Regions from separate parts of the Nocardioides sp. NPDC023903 genome, predicted to be linked through region 2. Evidence: riboswitches for the same ligand, from Rfam matches in the RefSeq annotation. Region 2 holds a riboswitch; the other holds the start of a gene.

Region 1 (8,581 bases), on a different contig from region 2:
CACCGGTCGGGCCGGTAGACGGTCCGCGTCACCCGACGGCCGGCGAGTGCCAGCCCTCCGGCGGCGGTGCCGACGCCCAGGCTCAGCATGGTGGCGGCCAGCCAGCCGGGCGTGGTGCCGTCCAGCACCGCGTAGACGCCGGCGCAGAGCCCGACGAGGGAGACCAGCATCAGCACCGAGGTGATCCGCCTGGTGGCGACCGGAACGCCGGCCGTACGTCCGTAGCCGCGGGTGTCCATCCCCGCCGCCAGCGCCATCGACCGCTCCAGGGCGTCCTCGAGCACCGGCACCAGAAAGCGGCGCAGGCGCCTGACGTTTCCGGTCGCACCGGCACGCAGCCGTTGCGCCGCGCGCACCCGCTGCACCGACTCGGCCAGCTGCGGCAGCACCGTCACGGCGACCACGACCGCGGTGCCGATCTCGTAGAGCGCCGGCGGCAGCGAGCGCAGCAGCCGCTTCGGGTTCGCCAGAGCATTGGCCGCACCGACGCAGATCACGATGACGCCCAGCCGCAACCCGTCGTAGAGGCCGGCCAGCAGCGCCTCGCGGGTGAGCGGCCCGAGCAGCCTGATCCCCAGCACCCACTCCGGGAGCGGGATCTCGGGCAGGTCGATGAGAACGTGGCCCGGCACCGCACCCAGGAGCACCCGGAAGAGCACCCGGGTCACGACGATGAACACCGCGAGGCCGACGTAGAGCCGGAACGCCTTCGCCCACGGTTGGTCGCCTCGGCGCGCGGCGACCACGACCGACACCACCCCCACCAGGAGCAGGAGCAGCAACGGGTTTGTGGTGAAGGAGGCGTACGCAGCCAGGCCGATCGCCCACACCCACCAGGCGACGGGGTGCAGATCGCGGGGCAGGTGCGCGACCGCGGCCGTACGGAACAGGGTGCTCATCGCCGGCGCCACCACACGGCACCGGCGACGGTGAAGAGTGCGAGGATCCCCGCGGGCGCGACCCAGGCGGGCAGATGCTCGGGGGCCGAATCTTTCGATTCTTCCGGAAATAACTCCGGCGACGGGCTTGAGGGCGCCCCCACAGCATCCCCAAGCTCCGTCGCCGGAGCGGTAACGACATCGTCGTCTATCCACGTGAACGCAACACCCTGCCCGGAGGTCACGCTGATTTCGGTAACATTTCTGGAGGCATAGCTCCAGGCCGCCGAATCGTCGGTGATCCACAGCGACCAGTACGCGTCGGCAGGCGGCATCTGGGCGCAACCCGCCGCCTTCGGGCGCTCATCGACGCGGCATACGACGCTGGGCATCGAGGTCACATAGGTGAGCGGATGTCCCGCCTTCTCGAAGAGATCGGCGCCGGTGTCGCCCTCCTCGGGCTGGACACAGGTGACCTCAGGCTCGCCACCCAACGCGTTGGGCTCGACGACGACGGTGACGCCGTCGCACGTCTCGGCGGCAGACGATGCGGCGACCGGGACGAGGACGGGTGCGGTGGCCCCGGCGAGGATCGCGAGGGCCACCAACGAGGACCGCAGGATCAGCACGAGCTCTTCGCGGTCGCGTCCTTGGGCAGGAAGACCAGCGACGGCAGCGCCTGAGCGGCGGCGAGGCGGTACATCCCCTCGGACTCCTTGGTCAGGCCCTTGGTGTTGCCCTCGGTCAGCGCGGCGTCGTCATAGGCCACCGCGCCGGCGTCGTCGCCACAGGTCACGACGTGGTCAGCAACCCAGGCTGCCGCCTTCTCCGCGGCAGCGGTCTCACCCGCGCGACCGAACGCCCACCCGGCCAGGCCGGTGGTGTTGGAGTTGGCGATGTTGCCGGTGGCGGCCTTGAACGACCCGTCCTTCGCCTGGGTCTCCTTCAGCCACTCGACACCGGCCTCGACGGCCTTCTCCGCCTCCGGGGACGCAACCCCGGACAGGGCGATCAGCGCAAACGCCGTGGCGTCGGCGTCCGGGACGGCCTTCGGGTCGGCGTCGCAGGTCTGGTCAGCAGCGGCGGGGTCGGCCGTGAAGGTGACCCGGAACCACCCCTCCTCGCACTGCTGCCCGGCCAGGAACTCCGTCGCGGCGGCGGCTTCCTTGCTCTCGGCGTTGTTCAGGGCCCACACGGCGTACGACTGTCCGATGGTGTTGGAGTAGTCGGCCGCCTTCTTGTTCTTGGGGTCGAGCTCGTCGGCGATGCGGCCGTTCTCGGCGACCGTGCCCTCGAGCTGCTTCAGCAGACCGGGGTCGGAGGCGTCGACGTTCTGCTGGAGGACCAGCGCCTTCGCAGTGGCCCCTGCCGAGGTGACCGTGCCGAACCCGGGCGAGGTGTAGGCCTTCTTGTTCTCCATCACGGCCGTGGCGATCGTCGAGATCTCCTCGTCGTAGCCACCGACCTCTGCAAGCGCGATCCCGATGTCGGCGCTGAGCCCGAAGTCGTCGGTGCCGTACTGCGCGTTGCGGGCCACGCCCTCCGGCGCCTGGGCCACGAGCCAGTCGGCCACCGAGGTGGACACCTTGGCGTCGTAGGTGGGCTTCTCCCCCTCCTCGACGGCTTTCTCGCCACAGCCGGCGAGCGAGGTGAGGGCGAGGGCGGCGGCGATGCCACCGAGGACGGTCTTCTTCATGGTTCCTTCCGCGCTGTTCGTCGGGAAGGCCCAGGGCCGACCCGCTGCTTTCCACGACAGCGTCAGGTCAGTACGCGTCCGTCGGCAGGTGCTCCGGCTCGCTCAGGACACTCGGTGCCTGGGCCTACGGTTGCGGGTCAGCGCCGGGATTCGACCGGCTTCCCCCACCACGGCGTGTGTTGATTGAGGCGCCCATCCTATGCCGGGCGAGCCGTGCTTGCGGGATCGCCACCGAGCAGTCACTCTGTCCCCATGCGCCACAGGATTCTCGGCCTTGTCGCAGCATCGATCTCGGCCACCCTTCTCGCCCTCTCCCCGACCACGACGGCCGGCGCCGAGGAGGCACGGACGTCGGTCACGTACGCCGATCTGGTCGCCATGTTCGGCGAGAAGGTCGGCGACCGGAGCACCGTCGAGACCGGACTGCCGAGCCTCAACCGCGCGATGGCCGACGCCGGGATCACCACCGCCTACCGGCAGGCCGCCTATCTGACCACGCTCGCCAACGAGAGCTCCTTCCACCACGACGCCAAGGGCCGCGACAAGCGGAAGTTCACCGGCCGCGGCTACATCCAGCTGACCGGCGAGGCCAACTACACCGACGCCGGGACCTACTTCGACATCGACCTGCGCCGCCGCCCCGAGCTCGCCCGGTCGCTGGACTACAGCGCCCCGATCTCGCGGTGGTACTGGACCGTCGCCCGTGACATCAACCCGCTCGCCGACGCTCTAGACATGGGCAAGGTCAACGCGGCGATCGGCTACCCCTCCAACAAGAAGGAGGACGCCGAGCGCTGCCGCGACTTCAAGGCCGCGCTCGAGCATCTCCACGGGTCGGTGCCCAAGGGCGTCAGATGCGCCCGCCCGGCCTCCGCGCAGACCCGGTAGAGGACGTACGTCATTTCTTGGTGCGCTTGTCGCTGACCGCGATCGCCGAGGTGCCCTCGTCCTTGAGCTCGAAGAGGTCGATCGCCTTGATGAGCTTGGTCCAGGTGGCGTACCCGTAGTTGCGCGGGTCCTCGGAGGACTGGTTGCGGATGCGGGAGACCACGGTGCCGACCAGGGCCCAGCCGTCGTCGTCGGCGGCCGCGGCGATGGAGTTGCGCAGCAGCTGGATCAGCCGGGCGTTGCGCTTCAGCGCCTGCCCGTTGGTCGCCGATGACGACTGCTTGCGAGTACGCGTGGCCCCGGGCTCGGCGTCGACCTCGGTCTCCTCCTCGGAGCTCCCGAGCTTCTCCACCACGGTGAACCGGGTGCAGGCGCTCTTGAACGGCGCCGGCGTCTTCTCCCGGCCATAGCCGTAGACCGCGCGGCCCTTCTCCCGCAGGTAGTGCACCAGCGGCGTGAAGTCGGAGTCGGAGGAGACCAGCGCGAACGCGTCCGGGATCGCCGCGTGCAGCAGCTCGACGGCGTCGATCGCGAGCGCCATGTCGGAGGCGTTCTTGTGGGCGGTCAGGTCGAACTGCTGCATCGGCCTGATCGCGGCGTCGTGCAGCTCCTCGATCCAGCCCTTGAGCTCGGACTTGGTCCAGTTGCCGTACGCCCGCCGGATCGTCACCTCGCCGTACTCGGCCAGGTCGTTCAAGATCTCGTCGATCTTCGAGGCAGGCGCGTTGTCGGCGTCGATGAGCAGTGCGATGCGGAAGGGCTCGGTCACGGTCACGCCGGACAGTCTGCCAGTGCACCCCATCGCCGAGTCGGCTCATCCTGACCAAAACCAACGCCGAGTCGGCGCGTCATGACGCGCCGACTCGGCGGGGTTTGTTGTCAGGACGAGCCGACTCGGCGTGGGTTAGGAGAGCTTCTCCAGGATCAGCTCGCGGACGCGCATGGCGTCGGCCTTGCCGCCGGTCGCCTTCATGACCGCGCCGATGAGCGCACCGGCCGCGGCCTGGTTGCCGCCGCGGATCTTCTCGGCGACCGCGGGCTGGGCGTCGATGGCTTCGTCGACAGCTGCGCCGAGCGCGCCGTCGTCGGAGACCACGGCGAGCCCGCGGGAGTCGATGATCTCGGAAACCGTGCCCTCACCGGCGAGAAGACCCTCGAAGACCTGACGGGCCAGCTTGTCGGTCAGCGTCTTGGCGTCGACCAGCTTCTGCACCTCGGCGACCTGCACCGGGGTGACACCGAGCTCGGCGAGCTCGACGCCACGGTCGTTGGCGCTGCGGGACAGCTCGGCCATCCACCACTTGCGGGCCGCCTGTGCGGAGGCTCCTTCGGCGACCGTCGCCTCGATCAGCGACAGCGCGCCGGCGGCCCAGACGTCACGCATCTCCAGGTCGGAGTAGCCCCACTCGACCTGCAGGCGAGCCCGCTTGTCAGCAGTACGCTCCGGCAGGCTCGCGCGCAGCTCCTCGACCCACTCGCGCGACGGCGCGACCGGGACGAGGTCGGGCTCGGGGAAGTAGCGGTAGTCGTCGGCGTCCGACTTCGGCCGGCCGGCCGAGGTGGTGCCGGTGTCCTCGTGGAAGTGGCGGGTCTCCTGGAAGATCGCCTCCCCCGCGTCGAGGATCCCGGCGTGGCGCGACATCTCGAAGCGTACGGCCCGCTCGACCGAGCGCAGCGAGTTGACGTTCTTCGTCTCGGTGCGGGTGCCGAGCTCGCCGGAGCCCTTCGGGGACAGCGACAGGTTGACGTCGCAGCGCATCGAGCCCTGGTCCATGCGTACGTCGGAGACGCCCAGACCCAGCAGGATCTCGCGCAGCGCGGCGACGTAGGCCTTCGCCACCAGCGGCGCCTTGGCGCCGGTGCCGAGGATCGGGCGGGTGACGATCTCGATCAGCGGGATGCCGGCGCGGTTGTAGTCGACCAGCGAGTAGTCGGCGCCGTGGATGCGGCCGGTCGCACCACCGATGTGGGTGGTCTTGCCGGTGTCCTCCTCCATGTGGGCGCGCTCGATGTCGACCCGGAAGATCTCCCCCTCGACCTCGACGTCGAGGTAGCCGTCGTAGACGATCGGCTCGTCGTACTGGGAGGTCTGGAAGTTCTTCGGCATGTCCGGGTAGAAGTAGTTCTTCCGGGCGAACCGGCACCACTCCGCGATCGAGCCGTTGAGCGCGAGACCGATCCGGATCGCGCTCTCCACGGCCTTGGCGTTAACGACCGGCATCGAGCCGGGCAGGCCGAGGCAGGTCGGGCAGACCTGGGAGTTGGGCTCGCCACCGAACGTCGCAGGGCAGCCGCAGAACATCTTGGTGTTGGTGTTGAGCTCGACGTGCACCTCGAGCCCGAAGGCCGGGTCGTAGCGCTCCAGCACCTCGTCGAAACCGACAAGACCCAAAGAATCAGGCACAGCGGTCATCGGGCCACCTCCAGCTTGTCGATCGAGAGCACCGGGCCGATGGCGCCCTCGAGCGCGGCACCGACGCGGTAGAGACGGGCGTCCTCCAGGACGGGCGCCAGGAGCTGTACGCCGACGGGCAGCCCGTCCACGTCGGAGACCCCGGCCGGGATGGAGATGCCGGGCGTGCCGGCCAGGTTGGCCGGGATGGTGGCCAGGTCCTGCATGTACATGGCCAGCGGGTCGTCGAGCTTGGCGCCCAGCGGGAACGCGGTCGACGGGGAGGTCGGCGAGACCAGCACGTCGACCTGCTCGAAGGCCTTCTTGAAGTCCTCGATGATCAGCGTGCGGATCTTCTGCGCCTGACCGTAGTAGGCGTCGTAGTAGCCGCTGCTGAGCGCGTAGGTGCCGAGGATGATGCGGCGCTTGACCTCGTCGCCGAACCCGGCGTCACGCGACGCCTTCATGACGTCCTCGGCGCTCGGGTCGCCGTCGGGGGTGACCCGTAGGCCGTAACGCATCGCGTCGAACTTGGCCAGGTTGGAGGAGCACTCCGCCGGCAGGATCAGGTAGTAGGCCGCCATCGCGTGCTCGAAGCTCGGCGTGGAGACCTCGACGACGTCGGCACCCAGCTTGGTGAGCAGGTCGACCGACTCGTTGAACTTGCGCATCACGTCGGGCGCCCAACCCTCGCCGGCCAGCTCCTTGATGACGCCGACCTTGAGACCCTTGAGGTCACCGGTCGCGCCGGCACGGGCCGCGTCGACGAGCCCGGTCACCGGGGTGGTCGTGGAGGTCGAGTCGAGCGGGTCGTGGCCGCCGATGAGCTCGTGCAGCAGGGCGCTGTCGAGGACCGTGCGGGTCACCGGACCGACCTGGTCCAGCGAGTTCGCCAGGGCGACCAGGCCGTAGCGGGAGACGGACCCATAGGTCGGCTTCACGCCGACGGTGCCGGTGACGGCACCCGGCTGGCGGATCGAGCCACCGGTGTCGGTGCCGAGCGCCAGCGGCGCCTCGAAAGCGGCGACGGCCGCGGCCGAACCACCACCGGAGCCGCCGGGGATCCGGTCGAGCTTCCACGGGTTCTTCGTCGGGCCGTATGCGGAGTGCTCGGTGGAGGAGCCCATCGCGAACTCGTCCATGTTGGTCTTGCCCAGGATCGGCAGACCGGCTGCCTTGATCTTCTTGACCACGGTCGCGTCGTAGGGCGGGACCCAGCCCTCGAGGATCTTCGAGCCGCAGGTCGTCGGCAGGCCGGTGGTGGTCAGCACGTCCTTGACCGCGATCGGTACGCCGTCGAGAGCATGCAGCGCGTCACCGTTGGCCCGGCGCGCGTCGGAGGCGGCGGCCTGGGTCAGTGCGCCCTCGGCGTCGATGTGCAGGAAAGCGTGGACGTCGCCGTCGACCGCGGCGATCCGGTCGAGGTGGGCCTGGGTCAGCTCGACCGAGGTGGTCTCACCGGCGGCGAGGGAGTCGGCCAGCTCGGCGGCCGACTTCAGGATCAGGTCGCTCACTGCTCGTCCCCCAGGATCCGCGGCACCGAGAATCGCTGCTCCTCGACGCTCGGCGCGCCGGAGAGCGCCTGCTCCGGCGTCAGACCGGGCACGACGACGTCCTCACGGAAGACGTTGGTCATCGGAAGCGGGTGGGAGGTGGCAGGCACGTCGTCGCCGGCAAGCCCCTGGATCGAGGCGACGGACTCGAGGATCACCTGAAGCTGCGGGGCAAGGTGATCGAGCTCGGCGTCGCTGAGGTCGATGCGGGCGAGGTCGGCCAGGTGCGCGACCTCGTCGCGGGTGATTTCTGGCATGCGCACATCCTAGGTGTCAGCGGCCCCAACTCTCACGTCGGTAAGCCGTGGCAGTTGCCACGCCATAATGTTAGTGACTAACATTATGGCGTGGTCACTTCCAAGACGCTCCGAACCAGGGCACGCATCCTCGATGTCGCCCTGGATCTGTTCGAGCGCCAGGGGTACGACGCGACGACTGTGAGCCAGATCGCCGAGACGGCCGGCATCACGCAGATGACCTTCTTTCGGCACTTCCCCACCAAGGACGCGGTGCTGGTCACCGATCCGTACGACCCGCTCATCGCCGAGGCGGTCGGGGCGCAGCCGCTCGGGCTACCACCGCTCCATCGGGTTCGAGGTGGCTTCCTCAGCGCCCTCGCCGGGATCGCCGAGGTCGAGGACGCCACGGCCCGTCGGCGCGTCGCGATCGTCGCTCGTCACCCGAGCCTGCGTGCGGCCGTCGCCGCGTCCACCCAGGGCACTCAGGACGCGATCGTCGACAGGCTGACCGCTGATGGCGCTCCGCGCCTCGACGCCGTCATCGCGACCGCGGCCGTTCTCGGCGCGGTGACGGCAGCACTGATGTCGTGGGCAGACCCCGACAGCGTCGCCCTCGACAACGACGCGTCGCTCGAGGAGCTCGTACGTCACGCCCTCGACCAGCTCACGCCGGCGACCGGTGAACGACCATGACCGCGCTACGCCTCGACTCCGTCAGGCACTCCTTCCCGGCCCACCGGTCGCCGTGGGCCAGGCACCGCCCGGGCGCGGCACGCCTGGCACTGGACGACCTCTCCCTCCACGTGGATCACGGCGAGGTGGCCGCAATGATCGGCCTCAACGGCGCAGGCAAGACGACCGCGCTGCGCGCGCTCGCCGGCAGGCTCCGCCCCGACTCCGGCACCGCGGAGATCCTCGGTCATGACGCTGCAGAC
Region 2 (8,581 bases):
CGACGACATCAAGGCCAACGGGCAGGACGTCGCGATCGCCGGTGGGTCCGCGGGAGGCACGGATCAGATCCTCGCCGGCCAGCTGCTCAAGGCGGTCGGCGTAGCCCCCGAGGACATCGCCAAGAGCCTCAACTACGTGCCCTTCGACGGCGGCGCCGAGTCGGTGACCGCGCTGCTCGGCAACAAGGTCGACGCCGGGATCTCCGGTGTCGGTGAGTACGCCGAGCAGATCAAGGCCGGCAAGCTCCGTGCGTTGGCCGTCTCCGGCGAGGAGCCCTCCGGCCTGTTGCCCGACGTCCCGACCCTCACCGACGAGGGCATCGACCTGGTGCTCACCAACTGGCGCGGCATCGTCGCCCCCGGCGACCTCGACGACGCCGACCGGGAGGCCCTGACCGACCTGGTCACCGAGGCGGCCGAGTCCGACGCCTGGGGCAAGGTCCTCGAGACCAACGACTGGGACGACGCCTTCATGGCTGGTGACGAGTTCGACACGTACGTCGACGGGGAGGTCACCTCAGCACAGACCACGCTCAAGGAAATCGGTCTCGTCCAGTGAGCGAGCAGACCCCCACCCAGCCTGGCCGGCTCTCCTTCGGGGAGCCGGCCATGGCCGGGGGCATCCTCGCCCTCGGTGTGTTCGCGCTGGTGCGTGCGGGAAGCATCGCCGAGCCGGTCACCGCGGCCGGCGCGATCGGGCCGCGGACGATGCCCTACCTCGTCGGTGGTCTGCTGGTCGTGACCGGTGGCATCACCCTGGCGCGGGTCCTGCGTGGTGAGCGTGGTGTGCCCGAGGGTGGCGAGGACGTCGACCTCTCCGGCACCACCGACTGGCGCACCGCCGTCCTGCTGGCCGTGGCCGTCCTGGGCCACGCCCTCCTGATCGGCCCGGTCGGCTGGCCGCTGGCCGGCGCCGCGCTGTTCACTGCGTGCGCGGTCATCCTGGGCGCCCGCCCCTGGTGGCGCTCGCTGCTGATCGGCCTGGTCATGGCGTTCGCGATCCAGCTGGTCTTCGCCGGCGGCCTGGGCGTCTCGCTGCCGCCGGGCCCGTTCCTGGAAGGGGTGTCGTTCCTCCATGGATAACCTCACCCTGCTCCTGGAGGGGTTCGCCACCGCGGCGCAGCCCGAGTACCTCGTCTTCGCCTTCATCGGTGTCATCCTCGGCACCGCGGTCGGTGTCCTGCCCGGCATCGGACCGTCGATGACGGTCGCCCTGCTGCTGCCGCTGACGTACGCCTTGGACCCGACGGCCGCGCTGATCACCTTCGCCGGGATCTACTACGGCGGCATGTACGGCGGGTCCACGACGTCGATCCTGCTCAACACGCCCGGCGAGGCGTCCTCGATGATCACCGCCCTCGAGGGCAACAAGATGGCCAAACGAGGCAGAGGCGCCGCGGCGCTGGCCACGGCGGCCATCGGGTCGTTCGTGGCGGGCACGCTCGCCACGGTCGCGCTCACCTTCCTGGCCCCGATCGCCGCGGATCTGGCCGTCAAGCTCGGTCCGGTCGAGAAGGTGGCCCTGATGGTTCTCGCCTTCACCACGGTGGGGGCACTGCTGGGCCGCTCGGTCTCGCGCGGGCTGGCCGCCCTGGGCGTGGGCATGTTCATCGGGCTCATGGGCGTCGACGGCATGTCGGGGCAGATGCGGTTCACCTTCGGCGTACCCGTGCTCAACGACGGCATCGACGTCGTGGTCGTCGCGGTCGCACTCTTCGCCGTCGGCGAGGCGCTGTACGTCGGTGCGCAGCTGCGCCGGGGACCGCAGCAGCTCGTCCCGGTGACCGGCGGGTGGCGCACCTGGATGTCGCGTGAGGACTGGCGGCGTTCCTGGAAGCCGTGGCTGCGCGGCACCGCGATCGGCTTCCCGATCGGCACTCTGCCGGCCGGTGGTGCCGAGGTCGGCACGTTCCTGTCCTACTCCGCCGAGCGCAAGCTGGCTCGCGGGAGAGCGAAGGAGGAGTTCGGCCACGGTGCCATCGAGGGGGTCGCCGGGCCGGAGGCGGCCAACAACGCCTCGGCCGCCGGCGTGCTCGTGCCGCTGCTGACGCTCGGCATCCCGACCTCGGCCACGGCCGCGGTGATCCTGGTGGCGCTGCAGCACTACAACATCCAGCCGGGGCCGCTGCTGTTCAAGGACCACGGAGACCTCGTCTGGCCGCTGGTGGCGAGCCTCTATATCGGCAACGTGCTGTTGCTGGTGCTCAACCTGCCGCTGGTCGGGCTGTGGGTGAAGGTGCTCCAGATCCCGCGTCCCTACCTGTATGCCGGCATCCTGCTGTTCGCGGCCCTGGGGGCCTTCGCGGTGCACTTCAGCCCCCAGGACGTCATGGTGCTCCTCGTGCTCGGCATCCTCGGCTTCTTCATGCGCCGCTACGGTTATCCCGTGGCGCCGATGGTGGTCGGCCTGATCCTGGGGCCGATCTTCGAGCGGCAGCTGCGCTCGGCCCTGCAGATCGCCCAGGGTGACTGGCTGACGCTGGTGCAGTCGCCGTTCGCGATCGTCGTGTACGTCGCGCTGCTGCTCGCGCTCGGCGGGTCGGTCGTGCTCCGGCGCAAGGAGGAGGACCTGGAGCACGAACTGGTCGAAGCCAGCAGCTGATCCGACCGGCTGCGACCGTTCGGGTCCGGTCGCAGCCCGTCGTCACATCAGCTGCCCGCTGAGGCGATCTCCTGCAGCACCATGTTGCGGGGGCCGTCGGCGGTGCTCTTGACCACCCGCAGGAAGTAGGGCTGGTCGGGATTGTGGTTGGGGTCGAAGGACCAGCTCCCACGGGGGCTGACGATGGTGCCGACCGACCCGAGAGAGTCGGCGATCTCGTTGCGGTTGACGTCGTCGGAGAGGTCGAGCGCCTTGTCGAGGGCGGCCGCGGCGTCGTAGGCCTGCACCGAGTAGACCGTCGGGGTGGCGTCGTACGCCTCGCGGTAGTCCTTCACGAAGGCGTCGTTCATCAGCGAGTCCATCGCGTCGCTGTAGTGCAGGGCGGTGCGCACGCCGGAGGCCGCACTGCCCAGCTCGGACAGCACGTCGCCCTCGGTGAGGAAGCCCGGGCCGTAGAGCCGGACGCTCTTGGCCAGCCCTGACTCGCGGTACTGCTTCACGAACGCCTCCGCCTCCTTGCCGGCGTAGGCCGCGTAGATCGCGTCGGCGCCAGAGTCCTTCGCCTTGTCGAAGAGCCCCGACCACTCCTCGGTCACGCCGGCAGGCGTGTAGCTCTGGCCCGCCACGTTGCTACCTGATGCCTCGAGGGCGATCATGAAGCTGTCGGAGAACTCGTGACCGGTCGCGTCGTCGGAGGCGATGACGTACGCCGAGCCCCGCTCGGTCTCCTTGGCGACCGCCGTCCCGAGCGCGCCGCCCAGGTCCGCGTTGGACGAGGACGTACGCCACAGGTAGTCGGAGCCGTCGGCGAACTCGTCGGCGCCGGCGCCGGTCACGATCAGCGGCGTCTCGCTGCTGATCGCCACGTCCTTGGCCGCCAGCGCCGTCTCCGAGCTCACCACCCCGACGACCGCCTGGACCTCGTCGTCCTGGATCAGCCTGGTCACCGCGGCGACGCCGGTCTCGACACGGTCGCCCTCATCGGCCTCGACGACGTCGATCAGCCGGCCGCCGAGCTTCCCGCCGTGCTGGTCGAGGTAGAGGTCGAAGCCACGGCTCATGTCGGTGCCGATCGACTTGTGGACGCCGGAGGTGGGCACCACCAGACCGATCGAGACCTTCGTCTCCGAGGTCGTGGCACAGGCCGTGAGGCCGAGCGCGAATGCCGAGATGGGCGCGAGAACGAACAACTGCCGGTGAGCCGAGCCTGTCACGGGAGACTCCATCTATGGGGGTGGCCTCGGGAGATTTCGAGTAGGCGAACACTGGCACAAACCGCGGTCGGACAGCGAGCAATTCGGCGCCGTGTCCGCAAGTCGGTAGTCTCGCCCTGCCAGTCGTACTCCATGCCTGATGGGGTCAGGGAACCCGGTGAAAGTCCGGGACTGACGCGCAGCGGTGAGGATGACGGGCGGGGCACGCCCTCCTTCCGGGGAGGACAGCCACTGGAGCCTGGCTCCGGGAAGGCGCTCCGCTCCGATCGATTCCGAGTCCGAAGACCTGCTGGCTCTGGCGGCGCCCGCCGCCAGGTCACCACGTGCCCCGCGCAAGGGCACATGACGCAGAGCAGGTGTCCTGATGTCGCGAGTCCGAACCGACCGGTGCCCCGGAGTCGGTCGTCCGTGGGCGGCCGAGGACGGCCTGCTGGTACGGCTGCGCCTGATCGGCGGGTCCGTCTCGTCCGCCGCGCTGCTCTCGCTGATCTCCGTGGCGGAGACCTACGGCGACGGGCGGATCTACCTCACCGGTCGCGCCAACCTGCAGGTCCGCGGCCTGCCGAGTGTCGACGGCGGCCTTCCGGGTGAGGTGCTCACTGCGCTGAAGGCGACCGGTCTGGTGCCGGCGCAGACCCACGAGCTCGTACGCAACGTGATGGTCTCCCCGCAGACCGGGCTCGCCGGAGGGCGGGCCGACCTGCGCGGCGTCGCGGCATCGCTCGACCGGCTGCTGTGCGCCTCGTCGCGGCTGGCCGCGCTGCCGGGGCGGTTCCTCTTCGTGCTCGACGACGGCCGCGGCGACCTGGTCTCGCGGGAGTGCGACCTCGGGCTGGTGGCACTGTCCGCCGCCGAGGGACAGCTCCGGGTCGGTGACTCGTGGGGGCCGGTCGTGCCGCTCGCCGAGGCCGCCGCTCGGCTGGTCGCCCTCGCTTCACGCTTCTTGGACGTACGCGGCGAGGGGCCGTCCGCGCCCTGGCACGTCTCCGAGCTCGACGCCCCGCTGGTCGAGCCGGTCGCGGCCGACGATCGGGTGCCCGCCGCGGCCGAGGAGCTCGGCTACGGACCGGTGCCCGGCGGCGAGCACATCGCGGCCCCGGACGGGGCCTTGGACCAGGCCGCGGTCTCGGCCCTTGCGGCGCGAACGCCGGCGGTGGTGGTGACGCCGTGGCGCGGCGTACTCGTGCCTTCGCCGCAGGTGCGCCCGACCCGGCGCTACGACTACATCGACCAAGGGCCGGCGATCTACGTCGACTCCTTCGCGACCATCCGCCGCGAGGCCGACCTCTCCGCGGTGCCGGCCGATGCCGAGCGGCTCGCGGTGCGGATGATCCACGGCAGCGGGCAGGTCGATCTCGCCTCCGACCTGGTCATCCACCCGGGCCTGGTGAAGGCCGCGCGCGGTGCGCTGGAGGCCGGTGCGCCGATCCTGTGCGACGCGACGATGGTCGCGACCGGGGTCACCCGCAGCCGGCTCCCGCGCGACAACGAGGTGCTCTGCATGCTCGGCGACGACCGGGTCCCGGCGCTCGCCCGCGAGTGGACGACGACCCGCACCGCCGCCGCGCTGTCGCTGTGGGAGCCCTACCTCGAGGGTGCGGTGGTCGCTATCGGCAACGCCCCGACGGCGCTCTTCCACCTGCTCGAGATGATCCTCGACGGCGGTCCGCGGCCGGCCGCGATCGTCGGCTGCCCGGTGGGCTTCATCGGCGCCGCCGAGTCCAAGGAGGCGCTCGCCTCGTTCGCCGCCGATCACGGGATCGACATCCCCTACGTCACCGTCCGGGGACGTCGCGGCGGCTCCGCGATGACCTCCTCCGCCCTCAACGCACTCGCCCAGGAGCAGGAATGAGCACCCCCGGACGGTTCACCGTTGTCGGCATCGGACCCGGGGATCCCGAGCTGATCACCCTCAAGGCCGCCCGGCTGATCGGCGCGGCTCCGGTGATCGCCTATCACGCCGGGGTGCGCAAGCAGTCGCATGCTCGCCGGATCGCGTCCTCTCTGATCCCCGCCGGCGCGGTGGAGGAGGAGCTGCGCTACCCGGTCACCACCGGGACCACCTCGCACCCGGGCGGCTACGTCGGGGCGATGGCCGAGTTCTACGAGTCCTGCGCGGTCCGGCTCTCCGCTCATCTCGACGCCGGCCGCGACGTGGTCCTGCTCGCGGAGGGCGACCCGCTCTTCTACGGCTCCTCGATGTACCTCCACGACCGGTTCAAGGAGGTCTACGAGACCTCCGTCGTGCCGGGCGTCCCCGCCTTCGCGGCGGCCACCGCGGCTGTCTCCACGCCGCTGGTGCGCCAGACCGACGTGCTCACGGTGCTGCCGGGGACCCTGCCCGAGCCCGAGCTCGCCCGTCGTCTGGCCGACACCGAGGCGGCGATCATCATGAAGCTCGGCCGGACCTTTCCCGCGGTTCGTTCCGCGCTCGCGGCTGCCGGGCGGCTCGAAGGTGCCTGGTACGTCGAGCGTGCCTCCCAGCCCGAGGAGCGCTGGCTGCCGGTGGCCGACGTCGACCCGTCCTCCGTGCCGTACTTCTCCCTCATCGTGGTTCCGGGAGACACGGCTCCCGCACCTGCCGCCGCGCGGCTGCGGCAAGAGCTACCCGCGGTCGAGCCTGTCGAGGCGATGCGCGGGGGCGTCTCGACAGACTCGACCAGCGGGGAGGTGTTGGTCGTCGGGCTCGGGCCCGGGCCGGACGGGTGGCTGACGCCGGAGGTGAGCTCGGCGCTGGCCGAGGTCGGCCACGTCGTCGGCTACGCGCCGTACGTCAACCGGGTGCCGCAACGCGAAGGGCTGCGGCGGCACGCGTCGGGCAACACCGTCGAGGTCGACCGGGCCCGGCACGCCCTGGACCTGGCGCTCGCGGGGGAGCGGGTCGCCGTCGTCTCCGGCGGTGACGCCGGGGTCTTCGGGATGGCGTCCGCCGTGTTCGAGGCTGCCGAGGATCCGGCCTATGCCGGCGTACGCGTCCGGGTGCTGCCCGGGGTCAGCGCCGTCCAGGCGGTGGCCGCGCGGGCGGGCGCCCCGGTCGGGGCCGACTTCGCGGTGATGTCCCTCTCGGACCGGCTCAAGCCGTGGACCGTCGTCGAGGACCGGCTGCGCGCGGTCGCTGCCGCTGACCTCGTGCTGGCCATCTACAACCCGGCCTCGCGCTCGCGCACCGAGCAGATCGGCCGGGCTCGCGACGTACTCCTGGAGCAGCGCAAGCCGGACACCGTCGTCGTTGTCGGCCGCGACGTCGGGCGGGCCGAGGAGTCGCTGACGGTGACCACTCTCGGTGACCTCGACCCAGAAACCATCGACATGAAGTGCCTGGTCATCGTGGGGGCGAGCTCGACCCGGGCGACCGCGGCCGGGCAGGTCTGGACGCCGAGGTACGTGCAGTGACCGCCCCGCAGACCGTCCACTTCGTAGGCGCCGGCCCCGGCGCGGCCGACCTGCTGACCGTACGCGCGACGAGGCTGCTCGAGGCCGCCGACGTGGTGCTCTACCCCGGCACCTACCTGGACCCCGAGGTGCTGGCGCACTGCAGCCCCGCGGCTGAGCTGGTCGACACCCAGAAGCTCGATCTGGACCAGATCGTCGACGCGATCGTCGCCGCTCACCGGGGCGGCAAGCAGGTCGTACGCCTCGTCTCCGGCGACCCGTCGGTCTACTCGGCGGTCGCGGAGCAGACCCGGAGGCTCGACGCCGCCGAGGTCCCCTGGGACGTCACGCCTGGGGTCCCCGCCTATGCGGCGGCGGCCGCGCTCGTCGGACGGGAGCTGACCGTGCCGCTGGTGGCGCAGTCGGTCGTCCTCACCCGGACGCAGGCCCGGTCGACGGCCATGCCGGAGGGTGAGTCCCTGCCTGCGTACGCCGCGACCGGTGCCACGATCGTGCTCCACCTGGCGATCCGGCGCACCCGCGAGCTGATGGCCGAGCTGCTGCCCTACTACGGCCCGGAGTGCCCGGTCGTGGTCGTCTACCGTGCCAGCCAGCCCGAGGAGCGGGTGCTGCGCGGGACGGTGGCGACGATCGCCGACGCGGTCGAGGACGCTGGTCTGAGGCAGGCAGCCGTCATCCTCGCCGGGCCCGCGCTGGCCCGCGACGGAGGCGAGTCGTTCCTCTACGACGTTGCTCGCCCGCGAAACCTGAAGGAGCGTGCCTGATGGAGCTCTACGACGCGATCAACCGGCGCCGGGACACGCGTGCGGAGTTCACCGGCGAGCCGGTCGATCCCGCTGTGCTCGAGCGGGTCCTGTCGGCCGCCCACGCCGCCCCGAGCGTCGGGATGACGCAGCCGTGGGACTTCGTGCTGGTGCGCTCGCCGGAGACGCTGTCGGCCTTCCGCGAGCACGTCGCCACCGAGCGGGACGTCTTCGCCTCCTCCCTCTCCGGCGAGCGGGCCGAGACCTTCTCTCGGATCAAGATCGAGGGCATCTGCGAGTCCGGTCTCGGGGTCGTCGTCGGCTACGACCCGACCCGCGGCGGGTCGCAGGTCCTCGGGCGGCACGCCATCGCCGACGCCGGGCTCTACTCGACCGTCCTTGCGATCCAGAACCTCTGGCTCGCCGCCACCGCCGAGGGTCTCGGTGTCGGCTGGGTCAGCTTCTACCGTGAGGAGTTCCTGCGGTCGCTGGTCGGGCTTCCGTCACACGTACGTCCGGTGGCCTGGCTCTGCGTCGGTGCGGTCGAGGGGGTGCCTGAGGTGCCGGATCTGGAGCGGTTCGGGTGGAGGCATCGGTCGGGGCTGTCGTCGGTGGTTCATGAGGAGAGG

Evidence for each region. Region 2 has a riboswitch for cobalamin ahead of AB0F44_RS04245 (nitrite reductase). Riboswitches for the same ligand answer to the same signal wherever they lie in the genome.
Region 1: another riboswitch for cobalamin. It lies ahead of AB0F44_RS18635 (prenyltransferase/squalene oxidase repeat-containing protein); the one in region 2 lies ahead of AB0F44_RS04245 (nitrite reductase).

The regions. Positions count from the first base shown of each region.
Region 1 covers NZ_JBEZZS010000018.1:45,548-54,128, forward strand. Annotated here, with positions in the region: gene AB0F44_RS18625 (energy-coupling factor transporter transmembrane component T) at 1-899, opposite strand, end outside; gene AB0F44_RS18630 (hypothetical protein) at 896-1,507, opposite strand; gene AB0F44_RS18635 (prenyltransferase/squalene oxidase repeat-containing protein) at 1,501-2,574, opposite strand; cobalamin riboswitch at 2,640-2,785, opposite strand; gene AB0F44_RS18640 (glycoside hydrolase family 19 protein) at 2,827-3,462, shown strand; gene AB0F44_RS18645 (NYN domain-containing protein) at 3,473-4,237, opposite strand; gene gatB (Asp-tRNA(Asn)/Glu-tRNA(Gln) amidotransferase subunit GatB) at 4,367-5,875, opposite strand; gene gatA (Asp-tRNA(Asn)/Glu-tRNA(Gln) amidotransferase subunit GatA) at 5,872-7,368, opposite strand; gene gatC (Asp-tRNA(Asn)/Glu-tRNA(Gln) amidotransferase subunit GatC) at 7,365-7,664, opposite strand; gene AB0F44_RS18665 (TetR family transcriptional regulator) at 7,755-8,339, shown strand; gene AB0F44_RS18670 (ABC transporter ATP-binding protein) at 8,336-8,581, shown strand, end outside.
Region 2 covers NZ_JBEZZS010000002.1:152,478-161,058, forward strand. Annotated here, with positions in the region: gene AB0F44_RS04225 (tripartite tricarboxylate transporter substrate-binding protein) at 1-559, shown strand, start outside; gene AB0F44_RS04230 (tripartite tricarboxylate transporter TctB family protein) at 556-1,083, shown strand; gene AB0F44_RS04235 (tripartite tricarboxylate transporter permease) at 1,076-2,602, shown strand; gene AB0F44_RS04240 (ABC transporter substrate-binding protein) at 2,650-3,816, opposite strand; cobalamin riboswitch at 3,920-4,125, shown strand; partial or broken gene AB0F44_RS04245 (nitrite reductase) at 4,181-4,369, shown strand; gene AB0F44_RS04250 (precorrin-8X methylmutase) at 5,015-5,668, shown strand; gene cobJ (precorrin-3B C(17)-methyltransferase) at 5,665-7,209, shown strand; gene cobM (precorrin-4 C(11)-methyltransferase) at 7,206-7,973, shown strand; gene bluB (5,6-dimethylbenzimidazole synthase) at 7,973-8,581, shown strand, end outside.